DNA from 3 places in the Streptomyces sp. Tu 3180 genome. Region 2 is predicted to be linked to each of the others. Evidence: predicted binding sites of a transcription regulator. Region 2 holds the regulator's gene; each other region holds the start of a gene.

Region 1 (3,246 bases), 2.2 Mb from region 2:
GCAGCGCTTCGAGGCGCCCCCGGCCCGCGCGCTCGACTCCTACGCCACGAAGCTGCGCGCGGCGTACGCCGCCAGGGCCGCCGCCGCGAAGCGCTGGGGGCTGAAGAAGGTGCCCCTGACCGCTCCCGCGCCCCCGGCGCGGAAGCCGCGGATCACCACCCGCGAGGGCTTCGAGGTCGACGGCCACCGCCGGCTGGGCCTCCCCCCGGTCTTCACCACCGTCCCCACCGAGGAGAAGGTCGTCTTCCTCACCGTCGACGACGGCGCCGAGAAGGACCCCGCGTTCCTGCGGATGATGAGCGAGCTGAGGATCCCGTACAGCGCCTTCCTCAGCGACTACCTCGTCAAGGAGGACTACGGGTACTTCAAGGAGATGCAGGACCGGGGCGTCGCCCTGCACAACCACACCCTGCACCACCCCTACCTGCCGGCCCTGTCCTACGCCCGCCAGAAGCGCGAGATCTGCGGCATGCAGGAGGTCGTCGAGGAGCGCTACGGCGAGCGCCCCGTCCTCTTCCGCCCGCCCTTCGGCAACTACGACAAGGCCACCCTGCGCGCCGCGAAGGCCTGCGGGATCACCCACGTCCCCCTGTGGAACGAGGAGGTCTTCGTCGACCACTGGGAGTACCGCGAGTGGGACCGCGAACTGCACCCCGGCGACATCGTCCTCACCCACTTCCGGGGCCGCGGCGAATGGGAGGGCACGATGCCGGACATGGTCCGCCGCTTCCTGGACAAGGTCACGGCCGAGGGATACGCGGTGGGGCGGCTGGAGGACTACCTGTGAGGCGCCGGGGGGCACGGACCGCCCTCCTCGCGGCGGTCGCCCTGCTGGCCGCGCTCGCCGGGTGCGGCCCGTCGGCGGGGCCGGGAGCCGGGACGGCCGCGCCCGGGGCCGGGGAGAGCGGCGCCGGGGACGGCGCGGGCCAGTCGCCCGGAGACGGCCCCGCGCCGGGAGGCGGCGTGCCGCCCGTCGTCGACCACGTCCCGACCGAGGACGAGGTCGTCTTCCTCACCTACGACGACGGCGCCGAGCGCGACCCCCGCTTCATCGACCTGGTGCGCGAACGCCGTCTCCCCGTCAGCATGTTCCTCACCGACAGCGTGGTGGGCCCCGGATACGCCCACTTCGCCCGCCTGCGCGCGGTCGGCGCGAGCCTGCAGAACCACACCCTCGACCACCCCGCCCTGCGCGGTCTGCCCTACGCCGGCCAGCGCGCCGAGATCTGCGGCCAGCAGCGCAAGCTCGCGTCCCGCTTCGGCGTCCGTCCGCACCTCTTCCGCCCGCCCCACGGCACGTACGACGCCACGACCCTGCGCGCCGCCGCCGACTGCGGCATCACGGCGGTCGTGCTCTGGCGGGTGACGCTGGAGGGCGACGGCGGCCTCACCTACACCCACGGCGCGCACCGCCTGGCCCCCGGCGACATCGTCTCCGTGCCGTCGGCCGGCACCCCGCCCCTGTCCCTGGCGGAGCGGACGACGCGGTTGCTGCGGGAGGTGGAGGAACAAGGGCTGAGGGTCGGCAGGCTGGAGGACCACCTGCGGCCGGCGCGCCCGCCCGGCGCCTGAGGACGGGGCCGCGCAGGACCGGGGCGGTGACCCGGGCGCACCGGCTCGCGGAGGCGGCCACCGCACGCCGGCCGGCCGCACGGCCCCCTGCGGAAGAGGCGCCGCATCCGCGACGCGCCGCGGGTAATTGGCACTCCGCTTGACCGAGTGCTAATCGCGGTCATAGTCTCAGGTCTGGCACTCCCCCCTGGAGAGTGCCAAACACGCGACGGGCAGGTCCGGCACCCGCGACGACGGATCGACCTGGTCGCCACCTCAGACAGTTAACCCCGTGAGATCTCCGAAGGGGGAGGTCGGATCGTGACGACCGCCAGCTCCAAGGTTGCCATCAAGCCGCTCGAGGACCGCATCGTGGTCCAGCCGCTCGACGCCGAGCAGACCACGGCTTCGGGCCTGGTCATTCCGGACACCGCCAAGGAGAAGCCCCAGGAGGGCGTCGTCCTGGCCATCGGCCCGGGCCGCATCGAGGACGGCAAGCGCGTCGAGCTCGACGTGAAGGTCGGCGACGTCGTTCTGTACAGCAAGTACGGCGGCACCGAGGTGAAGTACAACGGCGAGGAGTACCTCGTCCTCTCGGCTCGCGACGTCCTCGCGATCATCGAGAAGTAAGTCACCTCGCAGCACTTCTGCTCGAACTGCGCCCCTGGCCCCTGCATCCGATAAGAAGCCGGGCGCCCGGGGCGCAGTGATTTCACCCCAGATTTCCGAGAGGGCTCCCGCTGCCATGGCGAAGATCCTGAAGTTCGACGAGGACGCCCGTCGCGCCCTCGAGCGCGGCGTCAACAAGCTTGCCGACACGGTCAAGGTGACGATCGGCCCGAAGGGCCGCAACGTCGTCATCGACAAGAAGTTCGGCGCCCCCACCATCACCAACGACGGTGTCACGATCGCCCGCGAGGTCGAGATCGAGGACCCGTACGAGAACCTCGGCGCCCAGCTGGTGAAGGAGGTGGCGACCAAGACCAACGACATCGCGGGTGACGGCACCACCACCGCCACCGTGCTGGCCCAGGCCCTGGTCCGCGAGGGCCTGAAGAACGTCGCCGCCGGCGCCTCCCCGGCCGCCCTGAAGAAGGGCATCGACGCCGCCGTCGCCGCGGTCTCCGAGGACCTGCTCGCCTCGGCCCGCCCGATCGACGAGAAGTCCGACATCGCCGCCGTCGCCGCGCTGTCCGCCCAGGACCAGCAGGTCGGCGAGCTCATCGCCGAGGCGATGGACAAGGTCGGCAAGGACGGTGTCATCACCGTCGAGGAGTCCAACACCTTCGGCCTGGAGCTGGACTTCACCGAGGGCATGGCCTTCGACAAGGGCTACCTGTCGCCGTACTTCGTGACGGACCAGGAGCGCATGGAGGCCGTCCTCGACGACCCCTACATCCTCATCACGCAGGGCAAGATCTCCGCGATCGCGGACCTGCTGCCGCTGCTGGAGAAGGTCATCCAGGCCAACGCCTCCAAGCCGCTGCTGATCATCGCCGAGGACGTCGAGGGCGAGGCCCTGTCGACCCTGGTCGTCAACAAGATCCGCGGCACCTTCAACGCCGTCGCGGTGAAGGCCCCCGGCTTCGGCGACCGCCGCAAGGCGATGCTGCAGGACATGGCCGTCCTCACCGGCGCCACGGTCGTCTCCGAGGAGGTCGGCCTCAAGCTCGACCAGGTCGGCCTGGACGTCCT
Region 2 (3,246 bases):
TGAACGCGTCCTTCAGCCGGGAGAACAGGCCCTGCTGACCGGGCTGGAACTGGCCCTGCGGGCGCTCCTCGCCGCGGAGCTTGGCCAGTTCCCGGAGCAGGCGCTCCTGCTCGGGGTCGAGCTTGGTCGGGGTCTGGACCTCGACGTGGACGACGAGGTCGCCCCGGCCCCCGCCGCGCAGGTGCGTGACGCCCCGGCCGTGCAGCGGGATCGACTGGCCGGACTGGGTGCCGGGCCGGATGTCGACCTCCTCCATGCCGTCCAGCGTCTCCAGCGGCACCTTGGTGCCGAGGGCCGCCGCGGTCATCGGGATGGTGACCGTGCAGTGCAGGTCGTCGCCGCGCCGCTGGAAGGTGGGGTGCGGCAGCTCGTGGATCTCGACGTACAGGTCGCCGGCGGGACCGCCGCCGGGCCCGACCTCGCCCTCGCCGGCGAGCTGGATCCGGGTGCCGTTGTCGACACCGGCCGGGATCTTGACGGTGAGCGTGCGCCGGGAGCGGATGCGGCCGTCGCCCGCGCACTCCGGGCACGGGGTCGGGACCACGGTGCCGAAGCCCTGGCACTGCGGGCACGGGCGCGAGGTCATGACCTGGCCCAGGAAGGACCGCGTGACCTGCGAGACCTCACCGCGGCCGCGGCACATGTCGCAGGTCTGCGCGCTGGTGCCGGGCGCGGCGCCCTCGCCGCTGCAGGTGGTGCAGACGATCGCCGTGTCGACCTGGATGTCCTTGGTCGTGCCGAACGCGGCCTCGTCGAGCTCGACCTCGATGCGGATCATCGCGTCCTGGCCCCGGCGGGTGCGCGAGCGCGGCCCGCGCTGCGACGCCGTGCCGAAGAACGCGTCCATGATGTCGGAGAAGTTCCCGAAGCCGCCGGCCCCGAAGCCGCCCGCGCCGCCGCCGCCGGACTGCGAGAGCGGATCGCCGCCGAGGTCGTAGACCTGCTTCTTCTGCGGGTCCGACAGCACCTCGTAGGCGGCGTTGATCTCCTTGAACCGCTCCTGGGTCTTCGGATCCGGATTGACGTCCGGATGCAGCTCGCGGGCGAGTCGCCGGAAGGCCTTCTTGATCTCTTCCTGCGACGCGTCGCGGCGCACGCCGAGTACGGCGTAGTAGTCCGTGGCCACCTATGACTCCGCCAGGATTTGTCCGACGTACCGTGCCACTGCGCGTACCGCTCCCATCGTTCCCGGGTAGTCCATGCGGGTCGGTCCGACCACGCCGAGCTTGGCAACCGCCTCGCCGCCCGAACCGTAGCCGACCGACACGACGGACGTGGAGTTGAGTCCTTCGTGGGCGTTCTCGTGACCGATACGGACGGTCACGCCCGGATCCTTCGCCTCGCCGAGCAGCTTGAGGAGCACGACCTGCTCCTCGAGCGCCTCCAGGACGGGCCGGATCGTGAGGGGGAAGTCGTGTCCGAAGCGGGTGAGATTGGCGGTGCCGCCGATCATCAGCCGCTCCTCGTTCTCCTCGACGAGCGTCTCCAGGAGGGTGGAGAGCACCGTCGAGACGGTACCGCGGTCCTCGGCCTCGAAGGCCTCCGGGAGGTCCTCCACCAGGCTCGGCACGTCGGTGAACCGGCGGCCCGCGACCCGGCTGTTCAGCCGCGCGCGCAGGTCCGCCAGGGACGACTCGCCGAACGGCGCCGGGCAGTCGACCATGCGCTGCTCGACCCGGCCGGTGTCCGTGATCAGCACCAGCATCAGGCGCGCGGGCGCGAGGGACAGCAGTTCCACGTGGCGCACCGTCGAACGGGTCAGCGACGGGTACTGCACGACGGCGACCTGCCGGGTCAGCTGCGCGAGCAGCCGCACCGTACGGGCCACCACGTCGTCGAGGTCGACGGCGCCCTCGAGGAAGTTCTGGATGGCGCGCCGCTCCGGCGGGCTCATCGGCTTGACGCCGGCGAGCTTGTCGACGAACAGCCGGTAGCCCTTGTCGGTGGGGATGCGCCCGGCGCTGGTGTGCGGCTGGGCGATGTAGCCCTCGTCCTCCAGGGCCGCCATGTCGTTGCGGACGGTCGCCGGGGAGACGCCGAGGTTGTGCCGCTCGGTGAGGGCCTTGGAGCCGACCGGCTCCTCGGTGCCGACGTAGTCCTGGACGATGGCGCGCAACACCTGGAGCCTGCGTTCACTGAGCATCGCGCACACCTCCAGTAGCTTCCGCCCGGTAACGTCTCTGGCACTCTTCGCACGCGAGTGCCAGACTTCCCCGGCCCAGTGTACGGCCGGGGGGTACGCACCCGGCAAGGCCGGTCCCGTCCTGTCGCGCTGCGGGGCGTCGTCCCGGATAGCGTCCCGGTATGACCGTGACTTGGGAAGAGGCGGGATGGGAGCAAGTGGCGCCCGGGGTGGGGCGGCGCCGGCTGCCGGTGTGGGACTGCACGGCGGGGCTCGTCGTCGGGTCGGGCGCCGTGCTGCTCGTCGACGCGGGCTCGAGCCTGGGCGAGGGCGCACGGCTGCGGGCCGGGGCGCAGGCGCTCACCGGTCGCCGTGTGACGCATCTCGCGCTCACCCACCCCCACTTCGACCACGTCTTCGGGGCGGCGGCGTTCGCGGGCGCGGAGGTGTTCGGCGCGGTGGGCGTGGACACGGCGCTGGCGGGCCGCGGGCGTGAGGAGCTGCGCGCGGACGCGGTGCGCAACGGGCTGGACGCGCGGGCGGCGGAGGAGGCAGCGGACGCGCTGGTCCGCCCGCGCCACGCGGTGTGCGGCGAGTGGACGCTCGACCTCGGCCTGGGCGGCGGACGGCAGGTGCTGCTGGCGAACGTGGGCCCGGGGCACACCGCCCACGACCTCGCGGTGCTGGTGCCCGGCGACCCGGAGGTGGTCTTCTGCGGCGACCTGGTGGAGGAGTCGGGCGAACCGCAGGCGGGCCCCGACGCCGTGCCGTCCCACTGGCCGGCCGCGCTGGACCGGCTGCTGGAACTGGGCGGCGAGGACGCGCGGTACGTCCCCGGGCACGGGGCGGTGGTGGACGCGGCGTTCGTCCGGGCCCAACGCGACGCCCTGGCGGCCCGCTTCGGCGTGTCGCGCTGATCGCGGCGGGCCGGTTCCTCCTATCGTCGTCGGAATGCGCCAGTACTCCGCCGACCTGACCCCTCCGTGGAAGAAGCCGCAGCCGGTACCGGAGGTCCCGGCCGAACCCGGGCTGGTGGTGGAGGACCCCGGCACCGGCTTCTGCGGCGCGGTGGTCCGCTGCGAGGCCGGCACGGTGACCCTGGAGGACCGCTTCGGCAAGCACCG
Region 3 (3,246 bases), 1.0 Mb from region 2:
CCGAGGGCATCTTCGCCGAGACGGCGGGCGGTGTGACGGTCGGCGTGACGAAGAAGCTCATCGACGACGGCGTGCTCGACCCGGCCGGGACCACCGTCGTGCTCAACACCGGTGACGGCCTGAAGACCCTCGACGCGGTGGCCGGCACCGGCCTCACCGCGACCATCCGCCCCAACCTGGAGTCGTTCCGAGAGGCAGGCCTCGCATGAGCGTGACCGTCCGCATCCCCACCATCCTGCGCACCTACACCGGCGGCAAGGCCGAGGTGGACGCCGAGGGCGCCACCCTCGCCGAGGTCATCGAGGACCTGGAGAAGAACCACACCGGGATCGCCGCCCGGGTCCTGGACGACCAGGGCAGGCTGCGCCGCTTCGTCAACGTCTACGTCAACGACGACGACGTGCGCTTCGAGCAGGGTCTCCAGACGGCCACCCCGGACGGCGCGGGCGTCTCCATCATCCCGGCGGTCGCCGGCGGCTGATCATTACCGTCGGTAATTCCGGTTACCCGGCGTTCGTCGCACTGCCCCCTCCGTGAGAGAAGCGGAGGGGGCAATTCCATGGGGTTGAGCGCGGTAGAGTTGGGGAACACGCCCCCGATCCGCTGATCGGGAACCTTGAATTCCTGCCGCGCACCCGACTGGATGTAGCCAAAGTGTGGGTCTCCGTCGCGGCATTTGCGCCCTTTGTGTAGCCCGACTTGCCCTGCATTCGGGTGAATTCTCGCCACATTCCGGGCCCGTGGCGTCCAGATTTCTCGTCCGATTGACCTGTTGCAGACGGCAGTTGGGCAGATACATTCAGCCGCGGTCGACGCGTTCCGGCGCACGCCCCCAACCGTTGGGGGGTGAGGTCTGACCCGGATCCGCGAAGTGTGGATCTGTGCAAGGGCCAGTAATAGGGGAGTTAGGCATGGCTCAGGGCACCGTCAAGTGGTTCAACGCGGAGAAGGGGTACGGCTTCATCGCGGTCGACGGTGGTGCGGATGTTTTCGTCCACTACAGCGCGATCCAGATGGACGGCTACCGCACCCTGGAAGAGGGCCAGCGGGTCGAGTTCGAGATCTCGCAGGGCCAGAAGGGCCCGCAGGCCGACATGGTTCGCGTCACCGCCTGAACGCGCTACCAGCCGCAAGGATCTTCTGCCGACGAAGGGCCCGCGCCTCCCGGGGTGCGGGCCCTTCGCCATGCCCGGGAGCGGGCGGCGCGTGCGGGGGTGTTCGCGCGCGGCTGAGCGCGCCCCTCGAGCCCCGTAGGCACTTGCGCCCGCCCGTCACCCGACCACCACCCCCCATCGAGCCCGCTTCGCGGGCGCACCTTGCGCCCGCCCGTCACCCGACCACCACCCCCCATCGAGCCCGCTTCGCGGGCGCACCTTGCGCCCGCCCGTCACCCGACCACCACCCCCCATCGAGCCCGCTTCGCGGGCGCACCTTGCACTCGGGTGGGTCGAGTGCTAATCATTGGCGTTAGCACTCTGAAGGTGAGAGTGACAACGAAGGACCGGGTCGGTGAGGCCCGTGGGCCGGGTGGGGCAAGGAACCACAAGGCCGACGAGCCGTCCGTCGCGGGCGCGGGCGCGGTCCGAAGGAATCACCCCCAGTCCTGGAGGGACCACTTCACATGGCCAAGATCATCGCGTTCGACGAGGAGGCGCGGCGCGGCCTCGAGCGCGGCATGAACCAGCTCGCGGACGCCGTGAAGGTGACGCTCGGCCCCAAGGGCCGCAACGTCGTCCTCGAGAAGAAGTGGGGCGCGCCCACGATCACCAACGACGGTGTCTCCATCGCCAAGGAGATCGAGCTCGAGGACCCGTACGAGAAGATCGGCGCCGAGCTGGTCAAGGAAGTCGCCAAGAAGACGGACGACGTCGCCGGTGACGGTACGACCACCGCGACCGTTCTCGCCCAGGCCCTGGTCAAGGAGGGCCTGCGCAACGTCGCCGCCGGTGCCAACCCGATGGCCCTGAAGCGCGGTATCGAGAAGGCCGTCGAGGCCGTCTCCGGTGCCCTGCTCGAGCAGGCGAAGGACGTCGAGACCAAGGAGCAGATCGCCTCCACGGCCTCCATCTCCGCCGCCGACGTCCAGATCGGCGAGCTCATCGCCGAGGCCATGGACAAGGTCGGCAAGGAAGGCGTCATCACCGTCGAGGAGTCCCAGACCTTCGGTCTGGAGCTGGAGCTCACCGAGGGTATGCGCTTCGACAAGGGCTACATCTCGGCGTACTTCGCCACCGACATGGAGCGTATGGAGGCCGTCCTCGACGACCCGTACATCCTGATCGCGAACTCCAAGATCTCCAACGTCAAGGACCTGCTCCCGCTCCTGGAGAAGGTCATGCAGTCGGGCAAGCCGCTGCTGATCATCGCCGAGGACGTCGAGGGCGAGGCCCTGTCGACCCTGGTCGTCAACAAGATCCGCGGCACCTTCAAGTCCGTCGCCGTCAAGGCCCCGGGCTTCGGCGACCGCCGCAAGGCCATGCTCGGCGACATCGCCATCCTCACGGGCGGCGAGGTCATCTCCGAGGAGGTCGGCCTCAAGCTGGAGAACGCCACGCTCGACCTCCTGGGCAAGGCCCGCAAGGTCGTCATCACCAAGGACGAGACCACCATCGTCGACGGTGCCGGCTCGGCCGACCAGGTCGCGGGCCGCGTGAACCAGATCCGCGCCGAGATCGAGAACAGCGACTCCGACTACGACCGCGAGAAGCTGCAGGAGCGCCTGGCGAAGCTCGCCGGCGGTGTCGCGGTCATCAAGGCCGGCGCCGCCACCGAGGTGGAGCTCAAGGAGCGCAAGCACCGCATCGAGGACGCCGTCCGCAACGCCAAGGCGGCCGTCGAGGAGGGCATCGTCGCCGGTGGTGGCGTGGCCCTGCTGCAGGCCTCCCAGGTCTTCGAGAAGCTGGAGCTCGAGGGCGACGAGGCGACCGGTGCCGCCGCTGTGAAGCTGGCCCTGGAGGCCCCGCTGAAGCAGATCGCCGTGAACGCCGGCCTCGAGGGCGGCGTCGTGGTGGAGAAGGTGCGCAACCTGACCCCGGGCCACGGCCTGAACGCCGCGACCGGCGAGTACGTCGACCTGGTCAAGGAAGGCATCATCGACCCGGCCAAGGTGACGCGCTCCGCGCTGCAGAACGCCGCGTCGATCGCCGCGCTGTTCCTCACCACCGAGGCCGTCATCGCCGACAAGCCGGAGAAGGCCGCGGCCCCGGCCGGCGGCGGCATGCCGGGCGGTGACATGGACTTCTGAGC

What was found. The regulator HrcA, encoded in region 2, represses chaperone genes, less so after heat shock. The targets are predictions, from matches to a motif close to TTNGCACTCNGNNNNNCNGAGTGCNAA.
Region 1: the regulator HrcA is predicted to act here: its motif matches at 1,700-1,726, upstream of groES (co-chaperone GroES).
Region 3: the regulator HrcA is predicted to act here: its motif matches at 1,432-1,458, upstream of groL (chaperonin GroEL).

Annotation. Positions count from the first base shown of each region.
Region 1 covers NZ_WOXS01000002.1:5,012,057-5,015,302, forward strand. The annotation lists gene GL259_RS23680 (polysaccharide deacetylase family protein) at 1-787, shown strand, start outside; gene GL259_RS23685 (polysaccharide deacetylase family protein) at 784-1,572, shown strand; gene groES (co-chaperone GroES) at 1,873-2,181, shown strand; gene groL (chaperonin GroEL) at 2,297-3,246, shown strand, end outside.
Region 2 covers NZ_WOXS01000002.1:2,861,734-2,864,979, forward strand. The annotation lists gene dnaJ (molecular chaperone DnaJ) at 1-1,126, opposite strand, end outside; gene hrcA (heat-inducible transcriptional repressor HrcA) at 1,127-2,143, opposite strand; gene GL259_RS13885 (MBL fold metallo-hydrolase) at 2,305-3,039, shown strand; gene GL259_RS13890 (DUF3097 domain-containing protein) at 3,074-3,246, shown strand, end outside.
Region 3 covers NZ_WOXS01000002.1:3,857,631-3,860,876, reverse strand. The annotation lists gene thrC (threonine synthase) at 1-209, shown strand, start outside; gene GL259_RS18165 (MoaD/ThiS family protein) at 206-481, shown strand; gene GL259_RS18160 (cold-shock protein) at 912-1,115, shown strand; gene groL (chaperonin GroEL) at 1,622-3,244, shown strand.